Regions from separate parts of the Streptomyces sp. Ag109_G2-15 genome, predicted to be linked through region 3. Evidence: predicted binding sites of a transcription regulator. Region 3 holds the regulator's gene; each other region holds the start of a gene.
What was found. Region 3 encodes HrcA, which represses chaperone genes, less so after heat shock. Its sites were predicted from a motif close to TTNGCACTCNGNNNNNCNGAGTGCNAA; they were not measured.
Positions count from the first base shown of each region.

Region 1: the regulator HrcA is predicted to act here: its motif matches at 3,829-3,855, upstream of groL (chaperonin GroEL).
Region 2: the regulator HrcA is predicted to act here: its motif matches at 4,057-4,083, upstream of groES (co-chaperone GroES).

Region 1 is NZ_OCNI01000001.1:3,456,964-3,462,331, reverse strand. It holds gene CRP49_RS15595 (DUF397 domain-containing protein) at 1-134, shown strand, start outside; gene CRP49_RS15590 (hypothetical protein) at 413-1,231, shown strand; gene CRP49_RS15585 (Uma2 family endonuclease) at 1,291-1,962, shown strand; gene groL (chaperonin GroEL) at 2,044-3,666, opposite strand; gene CRP49_RS15575 (cold-shock protein) at 3,991-4,197, opposite strand; gene CRP49_RS15570 (MoaD/ThiS family protein) at 4,641-4,916, opposite strand; gene thrC (threonine synthase) at 4,913-5,368, opposite strand, start outside.
Region 2 is NZ_OCNI01000001.1:2,035,600-2,040,967, forward strand. It holds gene CRP49_RS08690 (MOSC domain-containing protein) at 1-185, shown strand, start outside; gene CRP49_RS08695 (SDR family oxidoreductase) at 238-1,011, shown strand; gene CRP49_RS08700 (ester cyclase) at 1,086-1,793, shown strand; gene groL (chaperonin GroEL) at 1,852-3,480, opposite strand; gene groES (co-chaperone GroES) at 3,601-3,909, opposite strand; gene CRP49_RS08715 (polysaccharide deacetylase family protein) at 4,178-5,023, opposite strand; gene CRP49_RS08720 (polysaccharide deacetylase family protein) at 5,020-5,368, opposite strand, start outside.
Region 3 is NZ_OCNI01000001.1:4,643,292-4,648,659, reverse strand. It holds gene CRP49_RS20815 (nitronate monooxygenase) at 1-550, opposite strand, end outside; gene dnaJ (molecular chaperone DnaJ) at 763-1,899, opposite strand; gene hrcA (heat-inducible transcriptional repressor HrcA) at 1,900-2,916, opposite strand; gene CRP49_RS20800 (MBL fold metallo-hydrolase) at 3,078-3,800, shown strand; gene CRP49_RS20795 (DUF3097 domain-containing protein) at 3,835-4,641, shown strand; gene hemW (radical SAM family heme chaperone HemW) at 4,648-5,368, opposite strand, start outside.

The DNA of each region.
Region 1 (5,368 bases), 1.2 Mb from region 3:
ACAACTGCCTCGAAGTCGCCGACGGCCACCCCACCCTCATCCCCGTCCGCGACTCCAAGACCCCCCTCGGCCCGAAGCTCGCGTTCCGGGCCGAGGCGTGGTCGGTGTTCGTGGAAAACATCAAGCACAGCTGATCCACATCGGCCCCGGGGCTCAAGCGCCAAGCTCCGAGCCGTCTTTGCATGGAATGGGCGGAGGGCTCAACCCACCCTCCCACCCCGCGAGTTGACTTGGCGCGACCGACTTGCGACGGACAGTCACGAGCCTCTAGCGTGCCCGCATAACGAACAACCCCCGCCAGGTGCTGCAACACCTGCGGGGGTTTGACCTACGAGACCGGCAAGGACCCGATCCCGTGGCTGAAGCCAAGCTTAGTGCTGCCCCCCTGCCCGCGCACGCGTCCCCGCACCCGATGGCCAATCCGGGCTACGGCAAACGCTCCGCACCAGACCAACTCCCCTGCACCAACCACGACTTCTCCCACCTCCCGCCCCGCGAAGCCGCCATCGCCGCGTACCTCGACCGCCTCCCCGACGGCGCCGACATCTCGGTGAAGACACTGGCCAAGACACTCCCGTACGGCCAGTGCGCGCTCCGTACGGCGCTCAACCGCATCCAGGCGGCAGGGCACTTGAGGCGAGGCCGGGAACGGCTGGAGACCGACTCGGGCGGCTCGCGCTGGATCACCCGATCGTGGTGGACCCGTACCGCGCGTGACGACGCCTGGTGGGCGGCCTTCACGCGCGGTGACGTACCGGAGGACTCACCCGAACGGCCCGGCCCCACCCGCTCCCGCGCCCACATCCTCCTCGCCGCCCTGGGTCGTACGGCCCCGGTGCTGTCCCTGTCAGCCGCCGACTGCGCGGCGCTCGCCCCGCTGGTGGAGGAGTGGTTCGCGCGCGGGGCCACCGAGGAGATGCTCCTGGCCGCGCTGACCGCGGGGCTGCCGACGCCCGTGCACAGCCCGGCGGCCCTGCTCCGCCGCCGGTTGACCGACAAACTCCCGCCGGAACCACCGGCTCCCCGCCCACCCCGCCGAGTCCTGGAGTGCGCGGAGTGCGGGGTGCCGGGGCGGCCGGAAGCGCTACCGGGAGGCGTATGCAGCGCCTGCCGGGGCGAACGCGCTCCCGCGCACCCTCGTACGCCCCTGCCCGCCCCCGCAGTCCAAGCCCGCGTGGGCGAGATCCGGGCTGCGATGTCCCTGAAGCGACGAGAGAGGACACCCGTATGACCGCTCCTACGGTCCGACGACACAACGCCGGGGCACGATGGAGGGGAGGAGGCGACGCCATGACCCCCAGCACCGCCGAACGCCCGCAGATGCCCATCGAGGACTTCGAGGAACTTGCCAGCGTGGCCCCGGAGAACGTGCGCCTCGAATTCGCCGACGGGCGAGTCCGCACCAAGGACCCGCTCAGCGTCGAGGACTTCGAGGAACTGGAGCGCCGGGCGCCGGAGACCGTCCGGCTTGAGTACATCAACGGGAAACTAGAGGTCAAGGCGATGCCGGACGGCAAGCACCGGTCGATTTACGTGTGGCTGGTGCGCCAGTTTCTGCTCCACCGTCCCGACCTTGATCTCGCGCCCGAGTCCGGGGTCAAGGCCGAGGCGTACCGCAAGGGACGCGCCCGCACCGATGCAGCACTCGCACCCGTGGATCACTTCGTCGAGGACGGCGAATGGTCCGAGGCCGACGGCATCCTGATGGCCCTGGAGATCACCTCCCGCGACCGTGACACCAACCAGCGCGACCGCATCGACAAGCCCATCGGCTACGCCGAGGCCGACATTCCTGTCTACCTCCTCGTCGACCGTGACAACTGCACAGTCGTCGTGTACAGCGAGCCCAAAGACGGCCGCTACCGTCAGTCCCCCTCCTACCCCTGGGGAGCAATCATCGAGCTCCCGCCCCCGGTGAGCATCACCCTCGACACCGAGCCTCTGAAGAAGTACGCCTACTGAAACGCCCAAGGGCGGCACCCCCAGCCAGAAGCTGGACGTACCGCCCTCGGTCCGAAGGACAGGCGATCAACCAGAGGTCGATCAGAAGTCCATGTCACCGCCCGGCATGCCGCCCGGAGCGGCCGCGGCGGCCTTCTCCGGCTTGTCGGCGATGACGGCCTCGGTGGTGAGGAACAGCGCGGCGATGGAGGCGGCGTTCTGCAGGGCAGAGCGGGTCACCTTCGCCGGGTCGATGATGCCCTCGGCGATCATGTCGACGTACTCACCCGTGGCGGCGTTCAGGCCGTGGCCGACGGCCAGGTTGCGCACCTTCTCCACGACGACGCCGCCCTCGAGACCACCGTTGACGGCGATCTGCTTCAGCGGGGCCTCCAGCGCGAGCTTCACGGCGTTGGCGCCGGTCGCCTCGTCACCCTCGAGGTCCAGCTTCTCGAAGACGTTGGAGGCCTGCAGCAGGGCCACGCCACCACCGGCGACGATGCCCTCCTCGACGGCGGCCTTCGCGTTGCGGACGGCGTCCTCGATGCGGTGCTTGCGCTCCTTCAGCTCCACCTCGGTGGCGGCACCGGCCTTGATGACCGCGACACCGCCGGCGAGCTTCGCCAGGCGCTCCTGCAGCTTCTCGCGGTCGTAGTCCGAGTCGCTGTTCTCGATCTCGGCGCGGATCTGGTTCACCCGGCCGCCCACCTGCTCCGAGGAGCCGGCGCCGTCGACGATGGTGGTCTCGTCCTTGGTGATGACGACCTTGCGGGCGCGGCCCAGGAGGTCCAGGGTCGCGTTCTCCAGCTTGAGGCCGACCTCCTCGGAGATGACCTCGCCGCCCGTGAGGATGGCGATGTCGCCGAGCATGGCCTTGCGGCGGTCACCGAAGCCCGGGGCCTTGACGGCGACGGACTTGAAGGTGCCGCGGATCTTGTTGACGACCAGGGTCGACAGGGCCTCGCCCTCGACGTCCTCGGCGATGATCAGCAGCGGCTTGCCCGACTGCATGACCTTCTCGAGGAGCGGGAGCAGGTCCTTGACGGAGCCGATCTTGGAGTTGGCGATGAGGATGTACGGGTCCTCGAGCGACGCCTCCATGCGCTCCATGTCGGTCGCGAAGTAGGCGGAGATGTAGCCCTTGTCGAAGCGCATGCCCTCGGTGAGCTCGAGCTCCAGACCGAAGGTGTTGCTCTCCTCGACGGTGATGACGCCTTCCTTGCCGACCTTGTCCATGGCCTCGGCGATCAGCTCGCCGATCTGGGTGTCGGCGGCGGAGATGGACGCGGTGGAGGCGATCTGCTCCTTGGTCTCGACGTCCTTCGCCTGCTCCAGGAGGGCGGCGGAGACGGCCTCGACGGCCTTCTCGATACCGCGCTTCAGAGCCATCGGGTTGGCGCCCGCGGCGACGTTGCGGAGGCCTTCCTTGACCAGGGCCTGGGCCAGGACGGTCGCGGTCGTCGTGCCGTCACCGGCTACGTCGTCCGTCTTCTTGGCGACTTCCTTGACCAGCTCGGCGCCGATCTTCTCGAACGGGTCCTCGAGCTCGATCTCCTTGGCGATGGAGACACCGTCGTTGGTGATCGTGGGGGCGCCCCACTTCTTCTCGAGGACGACGTTGCGGCCCTTGGGGCCGAGCGTCACCTTCACGGCGTCCGCGAGCTGGTTCATGCCGCGCTCGAGGCCGCGCCGCGCCTCCTCGTCGAACGCGATGATCTTGGCCATGTGAAGTGGTCCCTCCAGGACTGGGGGTGATTCCTTCGGACCGCGCCCGCGCCCGCGACGGACGGCTCGCCGGCCTGTGGTTCCTTGCCCCACCTGGCCTGCGGGCCTCACCGACCCGGTCCTTCTTTGTCACTCTCACCTTCAGAGTGCTAACGCCAATGATTAGCACTCGGCACCCCCGAGTGCAAGCGCCTCGGGCATGCCGGAGGGGGCCTCAGCCGCGCGCGAACAGGGGGCGGCGGGCACGACGAAGGGCCCGTACCCCAGGAGGTACGGGCCCTTCGAAGATGAACAGAAGAACGTCGCTGTCAGTCGACGCGTGCTTCAGCTGGTCGCCAGACGGACCATGTCCGCCTGCGGGCCCTTCTGACCCTGCGAGATCTCGAAGTCGACCCGCTGTCCCTCTTCCAGGGTGCGGTAACCGTCCATCTGGATCGCGCTGTAGTGGACGAAAACATCCGCACCACCGTCGACCGCGATGAAGCCGTACCCCTTCTCCGCGTTGAACCACTTGACGGTGCCCTGAGCCATGCCTAACTCCCCTATTACTGGCCCTTGCACAGATCCACACTTCGCGGACCCGGGTCAGACCTCACCCCCCATTGGTCGGGGGCGTGCGCCGGAACGCGTCGACCGCGGCTGAATGTATCTGTCCAACTGCCGTCTGCAACAGGTCAATCGGACGAGAATTCTGGACGAGACCGGTCCGGAATCTGCCGAGAATTCGTCCGAATTCAGGGCAAGTCGGGCCCTATAAAAGCCACAAAAGCGGCATATAACCCGCGCACTTTGGCTGTTTCTCGCCGGGGCGTAGTGCATGATTCCGGGGCTTGCGACCCGCAGGTCCGGAACGCGTTCCCCAACTGTACCGCGCTCAATCACACAGAATGGCCCCCTCCGCTTCTCTCACGGAGGAGGCCATTCGATGAACAATCGGTAACCGGGGTTACCGACGGTAATGATGTGTCATTCGGTCAGCCGCCGGCGACGGCCGGAATGATGGAGACACCGGCACCGTCCGGGGTCGCGGTCTCCAGACCCTGCTCGAAGCGGACGTCGTCGTCATTGACGTACACGTTGACGAAACGGCGCAGCTTGCCCTGGTCGTCGAGAACGCGGGCCGCGATGCCCGTGTGGTTCTTCTCCAGGTCCCCGATGACCTCGGCGAGGGTCGCCCCCTCAGCGGCGACCTCGGCCTGGCCCCCGGTGTAGGTGCGCAGGATGGTGGGGATGCGAACGGTCACGCTCATGCGAGGCCAGCCTCTCGGAAGGAGTCCAGGGTCGGGCGGATGGTGGCGGTGAGCCCCGTACCGGCCACCGCGTCGAGGGTCTTCAGGCCGTCACCCGTGTTGAGAACGACCGTGGTGAGCGACGGGTCCAGCACACCGCTCTCGATCAGCTTCTTCGTCACGCCGACCGTCACGCCACCGGCGGTCTCCGCGAAGATGCCCTCGGTGCGGGCCAGCAGCTTGATCGCGTCGACGACCTGCTCGTCGGTCACGTCCTCCACCGCACCACCGGTGCGACGGGCGATGTCCAGGACGTACGGGCCGTCGGCCGGGTTGCCGATCGCCAGCGACTTGGCGATGGTGTTCGGCTTCTGCGGGCGGACCACGTCGTGGCCGGCCTTGAAGGCGGTGGACACCGGCGAGCAGCCCTCGGCCTGGGCACCGAAGATCTTGTACGGCTTGTCCTCGACGAG
Region 2 (5,368 bases), 2.6 Mb from region 3:
AGATCCGGGCGGGCGATCCGATCGACATCGTGCACCGGCCGGACCACACGGTGACGGTGGCGATGCAGTTCCGCGCGGTCACCACCGAGCGGGAGCTGCTGCCGCAGCTGCTCGTGGCGGGCGAGGCGCTGCACTCCGAGACACTGGCCGCGGCCCGCAAGTACGTCGCCGGACAGGACCGCTGAAGGGCCGTCACCGTCACCGGACGCTGTCGGTCCGGGTCACTACCCTTGGGCCATGACAACGGCTCTGATTACGGGATCGACCGCGGGAATCGGTGCCGCGTTCGCGCGGCGGCTGGCGGCTGACGGGCATGACCTCGTCCTGGTGGCCCGGGACGGCAGACGGCTGCGCGAGCAGGCGACCGAGCTGCACGACCGGCACGGCATCGAGGCGGAGGTGCTGAGCGCCGACCTCGCCGAGGACAAGGGCATCGAGGCGGTGGCCGACCGGCTCAGCGACCGGAAGAACCCGGTCGACCTGCTGATCAACAACGCCGGCTTCGGCAACAAGGGCCGCTATCTCGAAGTGTCCATGGCCGACGAGCTGCGGATGCTCAAGGTGCACTGCGAGGCGGTGCTGCGGCTGACGTCGGCGGCGTCCGAGGCGATGCGGGAGCGCGGGCGCGGCGGGGTGGTGAACGTCGCCTCGGTGGCGGCCTTCGTGCCCCGGGGCACCTACGGCGCCTCGAAGGCCTGGGTCGTGCAGTTCACGCAGGGCGCGGCGAAGGACCTGGCGGGCAGCGGCGTGCGGCTGATGGCGCTGTGCCCCGGCTTCGTGCGCACCGAGTTCCACGAGCGGGCCGGGATGGGCACGGACAACATCCCGGGCTGGATGTGGCTGGACGCGGACAAGCTGGTCGCGGCGGCCCTGGCCGACCTCGCGCGCGGGAAGACGCTGTCCATCCCGGACCCCCGGTACAAGGCGCTGATGGGACTGGTGAAGGTCGCCCCGCGCGGGCTGATGGGCGGCATCAGCTCGAAGACGGGCCGCAAGTACGGGCCCCAGTAGGACGGGTGGCGTCCGCGTTCCGGTGGGAAAATGGGCCTGACGGATCCGGACCCAGGGGGCCGGGAGGCGGCGCCATGACGTTCGTACAGCTCATCGACTGCAGGACCAGCCGGCTCGACGAGATGAACCGGCTGATGGACCAGTGGGTCGAACAGACCAAGGGGAAGCGGACCGCGACGCACGCGGTGGTCGGCAAGGACCGATCGGACGCGTCGCACGTCATCGAGATCGTGGAGTTCCCGTCGTACGAGGAGGCGATGCGGAACTCGAACCTGCCGGAGACCGACCGGATCTACCGGGAGCTGGTCGCCCTGTGCGACGAGATGCCGACGTTCACGGACCTGGACGTGGTGCGCGACGAGCCGTTGTACGCGGCCCAGGCGCGCCGGTTCTTCGACACCGTCGCGCTCCAGGGGCCGTTGCCCGCGCTGAACGACCTGATCGCGGAGCACTACCACGACCACGATCCGGCCAACGAGCAGGACACGCTCGGGCTGGACAACATGCGGCGTGAGATCGAGATGTGGCGGCGCGCCTTCGACTTCACGTTCACCATCGAGGACCAGATCACCCAGGTGGACCGGGTCTGCACCCGCTGGAGCTGGAACGGCATCCAGAAGGACGAGTTCATGGGCCTGCCCAACACCGGCCGCCAGGTGTCGATGACCGGGACGACCGTCTTCCGGTTCGACCGCGACGGCAAGATCCTCGAGGGCTGGTGGCAGTACGACCGGCTCGGGCTGCTGGGGCAGTTGGGCGCGCTGGACGCGCTGGAGACCTAGGAGGAAACGCGAAGGCCCGGCACCCCGAGGGGGTGCCGGGCCTCAGTGCTGAGGTGCCTCAGTGGGAGTGGCCGTGACCGTGGCCGTGGCCCGCCTCGGCCGGCTCCTCTTCCTTCTTCTCGACGACCAGGGTCTCGGTCGTGAGCAGCAGGGAGGCGATGGAGGCGGCGTTCTCCAGGGCGGAGCGGGTGACCTTGACCGGGTCGATGACGCCGGCCTTGACCAGGTCGCCGTACTCGCCGGTGGCGGCGTTGTAGCCGTTGCCCTTCTCCAGCTCGGCCACCTTGGAGACGATGACGTAGCCCTCGAGGCCGGCGTTCTCGGCGATCCAGCGCAGCGGCTCGACGGCGGCGCGGCGGACGACCGAGACACCCGTGGCCTCGTCGCCGGTCTTGCCGAGGTTGCCCTCCAGGACCTTGACGGCGTGGACCAGCGCGGAGCCACCACCGGAGACGATGCCCTCCTCGACCGCGGCGCGGGTCGCGGAGATGGCGTCCTCCAGACGGTGCTTCTTCTCCTTCAGCTCCACCTCGGTGGCGGCGCCGACCTTGATGACGCACACGCCGCCGGCCAGCTTCGCGAGGCGCTCCTGGAGCTTCTCGCGGTCCCAGTCGGAGTCGGTGTTCTCGATCTCGGCCTTGATCTGGTTGACGCGGCCCACGACGTCCTCGGAGTTGCCGGCGCCGTCGACGATGGTCGTGTCGTCCTTGGTGACCGTCACGCGGCGGGCGGAGCCCAGCACGTCCAGGCCGGCCTGATCGAGCTTGAGGCCGACCTCCTCGGAGATGACGGTGGCGCCGGTGAGGACGGCCATGTCCTGCAGCATCGCCTTGCGGCGGTCGCCGAAGCCGGGGGCCTTCACCGCGACGGCGTTGAAGGTGCCACGGATCTTGTTGACGACCAGGGTCGACAGGGCCTCGCCCTCGAGGTCCTCGGCGATGATCAGCAGCGGCTTGGAGGCACCCGACTGGATGACCTTCTCCAGCAGCGGCAGCAGGTCCTGGATGGAGGAGATCTTGCCCTGGTTGATGAGGATGTAGGGGTCCTCCAGGACGGCCTCCATGCGCTCCTGGTCCGTCACGAAGTACGGCGACAGGTAGCCCTTGTCGAAGGCCATGCCCTCGGTGAAGTCCAGCTCCAGACCGAAGGTGTTGGACTCCTCGACGGTGATGACACCGTCCTTGCCGACCTTGTCCATCGCCTCGGCGATCAGCTCGCCGACCTGCTGGTCCTGGGCGGACAGCGCGGCGACGGCGGCGATGTCGGACTTCTCCTCGATCGGGCGGGCCGAGGCGAGGAGGTCCTCGGAGACGGCGGCGACGGCCGCGTCGATGCCCTTCTTCAGGGAGGCCGGGGAGGCGCCGGCGGCGACGTTCTTCAGGCCCTCGCGAACCAGCGCCTGGGCGAGCACGGTGGCGGTGGTGGTGCCGTCACCAGCGATGTCGTTGGTCTTGGTCGCCACCTCCTTCACCAGCTGGGCGCCGAGGTTCTCGTACGGGTCCTCGACCTCGATCTCACGGGCGATCGTGACACCGTCGTTGGTGATGGTGGGGGCGCCGAACTTCTTGTCGATGACGACGTTGCGACCCTTGGGGCCGATCGTCACCTTCACCGTGTCGGCCAGCTTGTTGACGCCGCGCTCGAGGGCGCGACGGGCGTCCTCGTCGAACTTCAGGATCTTCGCCATGACAGCGGGAGCCCTCTCGGAAATCTGTGGGTGAAAAAAGAACTGCGCCCTGGCGCCCGGCTTCTTAGGTGGTCGCGGGGGCCAGGGGCGCAGCTGGAAGCAACTGAGTGCTCGAGGTGATTACTTCTCGATGATCGCGAGGACGTCGCGAGCCGAGAGGACGAGGTACTCCTCGCCGTTGTACTTCACCTCGGTGCCGCCGTACTTGCTGTACAGCACGATGTCGCCGGTCTTGACGTCGAGCGGAAGGCGCTCGCCGTTCTCGAAGCGGCCCGGGCCCACGGCCAGGACGACGCCCTCCTGGGGCTTCTCCTTGGCGGTGTCCGGGATGACCAGGCCAGAGGCCGTGGTCTGCTCGGCGTCCAGCGGCTGGACCACGATGCGGTCCTCGAGCGGCTTGATGGCAACCTTGGAGCTGGCGGTCGTCACGATCCGACCTCCCCCTTCGGAGATCTCACGGGGTTAACTGTCTGAGGTGGCGACCAGGTCGATCCGTCGTCGCGGGTGCCGGACCTGCCCGTCGCGTTTGTTGGCACTCTCATCTGCCGAGTGCCAGAGCCGAGACTATGACCGCGATTAGCACTCGGTCAAGCGGAGTGCCAATGCCGTGCGGCGCGTCGGCAGGTTACCGGCCTGAACGGCCTCGTCCTCAAACGCCGGACGGGCTGGTTGATGCGGACGGCGCTGAAAAGAACCGTTACAGGTAATCCTCAAGGCGCCCCACCGTCAGTCCCCTTGCCTGGACGCGGCGCAGCAGGCGCGCCGTGCGTTCCTTGAGGGTGGGGCCCGTGGCCTCGTCGGGGCCGACCAGGACGATGTCGCCCGGGCGCAGGTGGCGCTCTCCGTGGGCGTAGGCGATGCCGTCGGAGGTCATGGCGGCGCGCCACAGGACGAGTGCGGAGATGCCGCAGTCGGCGGCCGCGCGCAGGGTGGTGGTGTCGTACGTGCCGTAGGGCGGGCGGAAGAGGCGGGGGCGGATGCCGAAGCGGGACCTGAGTTTGTCCTGCTGGCCGCAGATCTCGGCGCGCTGGCCGGCGTACGGCAGTCCGGGCATCGCCGGGTGGTCGAGGGTGTGGTTCTCGATGTCGGCGCCGACGGCGCGCAGGCGGGCGAAGTGGCCGTAGCCGGGGCCTACGACGCTGTCGGTGAGGAAGAAGCTGACCGGCAGCCCGAGGTCGCGGACCATGTCGACGAAGCGCGGGTCGCGCTCGGCGCCGTCGTCGTAGGTGAGGAAGACGACCTTGTCGGTGGTGGCGACGTGGTCCACGACCCGGGGCGGGAAGGCGCCCGCCCGGTGGGCCGTGGGAAGGCGGGCCAGGTGGCGGGGCGGGGCGGCGAGCGGGGCGGCCAGGCCCCAGCGGCGGTAGGCCTGGCTGCCGGACGGGCTCGGTTGCCGTACGCCTTGGGCCGCGCGTTTGCCGAGGCGTTCGATGGGGTCGACCGACTGGGCGCAGCCGGTGAGGAGGAGGGCCGAGGCGAGTACGGCGGCCAGCCCGGCCGGTACCCCTCCCGGACCGCGCCCCGGTCGCCCCCGGCGCCTCACAGGTAGTCCTCCAGGCGCGCCACGGCGTACCCCTCGCGCGTGACCTTGTTCAGGAAGCGGCGCATGTCGTCGACCATCGTGCCGTCCCAGTCGTCGCGGCCGCGGAAGTGGGTGAGCACGATGTCGCCGGGGTGCAGGTTCTTGTCGTCCTCGCGGTACTCCCAGTGGTCGACGAAGACCTCCTCGTCCCAGATCGGCGCGTACTTGATCCCGCAGACCTTGGCGGCGCGCAGGGTGTCGCCGTTGTAGTTGCCGTAGGGCGGGCGGAAGACGGTCGGCGCCTTGCCGAACTGCCGCTTCATGACGGCCTGCATGCCGCAGATCTCGTCCTTCTGCTCCTCGTAG
Region 3 (5,368 bases):
GGTGGGTGCCCTGGTGGCCGCCGGCCTCCACGCCCTGCGCGATCACCGCGTCCGCCCCGGCCCGCTCGACCGCGAGGGCCTCCTCGGCGGTGGTGGCGGTGACCAGGGTGAAGGTTCCGGCACGGCGGAGGGAGTCGAGGACGTCCCGGCTCGGGACGCCGAAGTGGAAGGAGACGACCGCCACCGGGTTGTCGAGCAGGACGGCGAGCTTGGCGTCGTAGCCGTCGTCCCGGCCGCTGTCGGGGTCGCCCAGCTCGGTCTCGTACCAGGCGGCCTCACCGGCCAGCTGGTGGGCGTAGACCTCGACGGCGCCCGACTCGGCATACTCGGGCTGGGGCATGAAGAGGTTCACACCGAAGGGCCGGCTCGTGAGCCCCCGCAGCTGCTTGATCTCCTGGTACATGCCGTCGGCGGTCTTGTATCCGGCGGCGAGGAACCCGAGACCGCCCGCCTCGGACACGGCGGCGGCGAGCTGCGGGACGGAGACACCGCCCGCCATGGGGGCCTGCACGATCGGGTGGGGGAAGAGATCGGTCAGTGCGGAGGACATGACGGCATGTTGTCACGTCCTCCGAACAAGTCCGAATCCGGGCTTCCCACGGCATAGGCCACCGGCATACGGGGTGCCGAAGCACCCCGTAGACGATGGCTCAGCGCCCGTTGAAAGCATCCTTCAGTCGCGAGAACAACCCCTGCTGACCCGGCTGACTGTGCCTGCCCGGGGGCCAACCCCCGGACCCCCGGCCGACCCCGCAGCTCGCGTCAGCGACCGTTGAAAGCATCCTTCAGTCGCGAGAACAACCCCTGCTGACCCGGCTGGAACTGCCCCTGCGGCCGCTCCTCGCCCCGCAGCTTCGCCAGCTCGCGCAGCAGCCGCTCCTGCTCCGGGTCGAGCTTGGTCGGGGTCGTGACCTCGACGTGGACGATCAGGTCACCCCGGCCGCCGCCGCGCAGATGCGTGACGCCCCGGCTGTGCAGCGGGATCGACTGGCCGGACTGGGTGCCGGGCCGGATGTCGACCTCCTCCATGCCGTCCAGGGTCTCCAGCGGCACCTTGGTGCCGAGGGCCGCCGCCGTCATCGGGATCGTGACCGTGCAGTGCAGGTCGTCACCGCGCCGCTGGAAGGTCTGGTGCGGCAGCTCGTGGATCTCGACGTACAGGTCACCGGCCGGACCGCCACCGGGGCCGACCTCGCCCTCGCCGGCCAGCTGGATCCGCGTGCCGTTGTCGACACCGGCCGGGATCTTGACCGTGAGCGTGCGACGCGACCGTACGCGCCCGTCGCCCGCGCACTCCGGGCACGGGGTCGGCACGACCGTGCCGAAGCCCTGGCACTGGGGGCAGGGGCGGGAGGTCATGACCTGGCCCAGGAAGGACCGGGTCACCTGCGAGACCTCACCGCGGCCGCGGCACATGTCACACGTCTGGGCGGACGTGCCGGGAGCCGCGCCTTCACCGTTACAGGTGTTGCAGACGACCGCGGTGTCGACCTGGATGTCCTTGGTCGTCCCGAAGGCCGCCTCGTCCAGCTCGACCTCGATGCGGATCATCGCGTCCTGGCCGCGCCGGGTGCGCGAGCGCGGGCCGCGCTGCGACGCCGTACCGAAGAACGCGTCCATGATGTCGGAGAAGTTGCCGAAGCCACCGGCCCCGAAGCCGCCCGCACCGGCGCCGCCCGACTGGGAGAGCGGGTCGCCGCCGAGGTCGTAGACCTGCTTCTTCTGCGGGTCCGACAACACCTCGTAAGCGGCGTTGATCTCCTTGAACCGCTCCTGGGTCTTCGGATCGGGGTTGACGTCCGGGTGCAGCTCGCGCGCGAGCCGACGGAACGCCTTCTTGATCTCATCCTGCGACGCGTCGCGGCGCACGCCGAGAACGGCGTAGTAGTCCGTGGCCACTTACGACTCCGCCAGGATCTGTCCGACGTACCGTGCCACTGCGCGTACCGCTCCCATCGTTCCCGGGTAGTCCATGCGGGTCGGTCCGACCACGCCGAGCTTGGCAACCGCCTCGCCGCCCGAACCGTAGCCGACCGACACGACGGAGGTGGAGTTGAGTCCTTCATGGGCGTTCTCGTGCCCGATGCGCACGGTCATGCCCGGATCCTTCGCCTCGCCGAGGAGCTTGAGGAGCACGACCTGCTCCTCGAGGGCCTCCAGGACGGGCCGGATCACCAGGGGGAAGTCATGTCCGAAGCGGGTGAGATTGGCGGTGCCGCCGATCATCAGCCGCTCCTCGTTCTCCTCGACCAGTGTCTCCAGCAGAGTGGAGAGCACTGCGGAGACCGTACCGCGGTCCTCGACGTCGAAGGCCTCGGGCAGGTCCTCGACCAGTCGCGGCACGTCGGTGAACCTGCGGCCCGCGACCCGGCTGTTCAGCCGGGCCCTGAGGTCCGCCAGGGACGCCTCGCCGAAGGGAGCCGGGCAGTCGACCATCCGCTGCTCGACCCGGCCGGTGTCCGTGATCAGCACGAGCATCACGCGCGCGGGGGCGAGCGAGAGCAGCTCCACGTGCCGCACGGTGGACCGGGTCAGGGACGGGTACTGCACGACGGCGACCTGCCGGGTCAGCTGCGCGAGCAGCCGGACCGTGCGGGCCACGACGTCGTCGAGGTCGACGGCGCCCTCCAGGAAGTTCTGGATCGCCCGGCGCTCGGGCGCGCTCATCGGCTTGACGCCCGCGAGCTTGTCCACGAACAGCCGGTAGCCCTTGTCGGTCGGGATGCGCCCGGCACTGGTGTGCGGCTGGGCGATGAACCCCTCGTCCTCCAGGGCCGCCATGTCGTTGCGCACGGTCGCCGGGGAGACACCGAGGTTGTGCCGCTCGGTGAGCGCCTTCGAGCCCACCGGCTCCTCGGTGCCCACATAGTCCTGGACGATGGCGCGCAGCACCTGAAGCCTGCGTTCACTCAGCATTCGCGCGCACCTCCAGCATGTCGTCCCTCGGCCCTTCCGATCGCCCGCCTGGCACTCTGCGTGTCCGAGTGCCAGCCTTCCCCAGCCCAGTGTACGGGCGTGGGGTACTCACTGGGCAAGGTCGGTCCTGCCGTACCGGGTTGTACCGCTAGCGTCGCGGTATGACGGTGACTTGGGAAGAGCTGGGGTGGGAGCGGCTGGCGCCCGGGGTGGGCCGGTGCCGGCTGCCCGGCTGGGACTGCACCGCGGGCCTGGTTCTCGGCGCGGGTACGGCGCTGATGGTGGACGCCGGGTCGAGCCCGGCCGAGGGCGAGCGGCTGCGGACGGCGGCGCAGCGGCTGGCGGGGCACGGTGTGACCCATCTCGCGCTCACCCATCCCCACTTCGACCACGTCTTCGGCGCGGCCGCCTTCGCCGGGGCGGAGACGTACGGGGCGGTGGGCATCGACGCGGTGCTCGCGTACGAACGCGAGGAGCTGCGCCAGGACGCGGTCAGGAACGGCCTGCCGGCCCCGGACGCGGACGAGGCCGTCGCCGCCCTCCCCTCTCCCCGCCACCTGGTCTCCGGCGAGTGGACGCTGGACCTCGGCGACGGCCGCCAGGCGCTGCTGGCCAACGTGGGCCCCGGCCACACGGCCCACGATCTCGCGGTGCTCGTCCCCGGCACCCCGGAGATCGTCTTCTGCGGCGACCTGGTCGAGGAATCCGGCGAACCCCAGGCGGGCCCGGACGCCGTACCGTCCCGCTGGCCCGACGCCCTCGACCGGCTGCTCGCCCTCGGCGGCGAGGACGCGCTGTACGTGCCCGGTCACGGAGCGGTGGTGGACGCGGCGTTCGTACGACGCCAACGCGACGCGCTGGCAGCGCGTTTCGGCGTGTCATGAGTGCCGGTCGGCGGCTTCTCCTATCGTCATCCGAATGCGCCAGTACTCGCCGGACCTGACCCCGCCCTGGAAGAAGCCCAAGCCCGTTCCGGAGGTCCCGGCGGAGCCCGGCCTGGTGGTCGAGGAGCCCGGCACCGGCTTCTGCGGCGCGGTGATCCGCTGCGAGGCGGGCACGGTGACCCTGGAGGACCGCTTCGGCAAGCACCGGGTGTTCCCGCTGGAGCCACGGGGCTTCCTGCTGGAGGGCAGGGTGGTGACGCTGGTGCGCCCGTCCTCGGGCCCTGTCCGCCCCACCCGTACGGCATCCGGCTCGGTCGCCGTCCCCGGCGCACGCGCGCGCGTGGCCCGCGCCGGCCGCATCTACGTCGAGGGCCGGCACGACGCCGAACTGGTCGAGAAGGTCTGGGGCGACGACCTGCGCATCGAGGGCGTGGTCGTGGAGTACCTGGAGGGCGTGGACGACCTGCCGGCGATCGTGGCGGAGTTCGGTCCGGGCCCGGACGCGCGGCTGGGCGTGCTCGTGGACCACCTCGTCCCCGGCACGAAGGAGTGGCGCGTCGCGGAGTCGGTGACGAGCGAACACGCGCTGGTCGTCGGCCACCCGTACATCGACATCTGGGAGGCGGTGAAGCCGTCGTCCCTGGGGATCCCCGGCTGGCCGCGGGTGCCGCGCGGACAGGACTGGAAGACGGGGGTGTGCCGGGCGCTGGGGTGGCCGGAGAACACGGGGGCGGCTTGGCAGGGGATCCTGGGGCGGGTGCGGTCCTACAAGGACCTTGAGCCGGAGTTGCTGGGGCGGGTGGAGGAGTTGATCGACTTCGTCACGGCACCGCCCGCCTGACCCCGCTCAGTCCACCAGGTCCCGCACCACCGCGTCCGCAAGCAGCCGCCCGCGCAGGGTCAGCACCGCACGCCCCTCCTCGTACGGGCCTTCCTGCAGGAGTCCGTCCGCCAGCGCCCGCCGGGAAGCCGCAAGGCCCTCTTCCTTCAGCAGGGACAGCGGTACGCCCTCCCGCAGCCGCAGCTCCAGCAGGATCCGCTCCACCCGCCGGTCCTCGTCCGACAGCAGCTCGCGCCCGGCACCCGGCGACCGCCCCGACGCCAGCGCCGCCGCGTACGCGCCCGGGTGCTTGACGTTCCACCAGCGCACCCCGCCGACGTGCGAGTGCGCCCCGGGGCCCGCGCCCCACCAGTCCGCGCCCCGCCAGTACAGCTCGTTGTGCAGGCAGCGGGCCGCTTCCGAGGTGGCCCAGTTGGAGACCTCGTACCAGTCGAAGCCCGCCGCCGACATCCGCTCCTCCGCGATCAGGTAGCGGTCGGCGTGGACGTCGTCGTCCGTCATCGGGACCTCGCCCCGGCGGATGCGGCGGGCGAGCTGGGTGCCCTCCTCGACGATCAGGGCGTACGCGCTGATGTGGTCCGGCCCGGCGCCCAGCGCCGCGTCCAGCGAGGCCCGCCAGTCGTCGTCGGACTCGCCGGGGGTGCCGTAGATCAGGTCGAGGTTGACGTGCTCGAAGCCCGCGGCCTTCGCCTCCGCCACGCACGCCTCGGGGCGGCCCGGGGTGTGC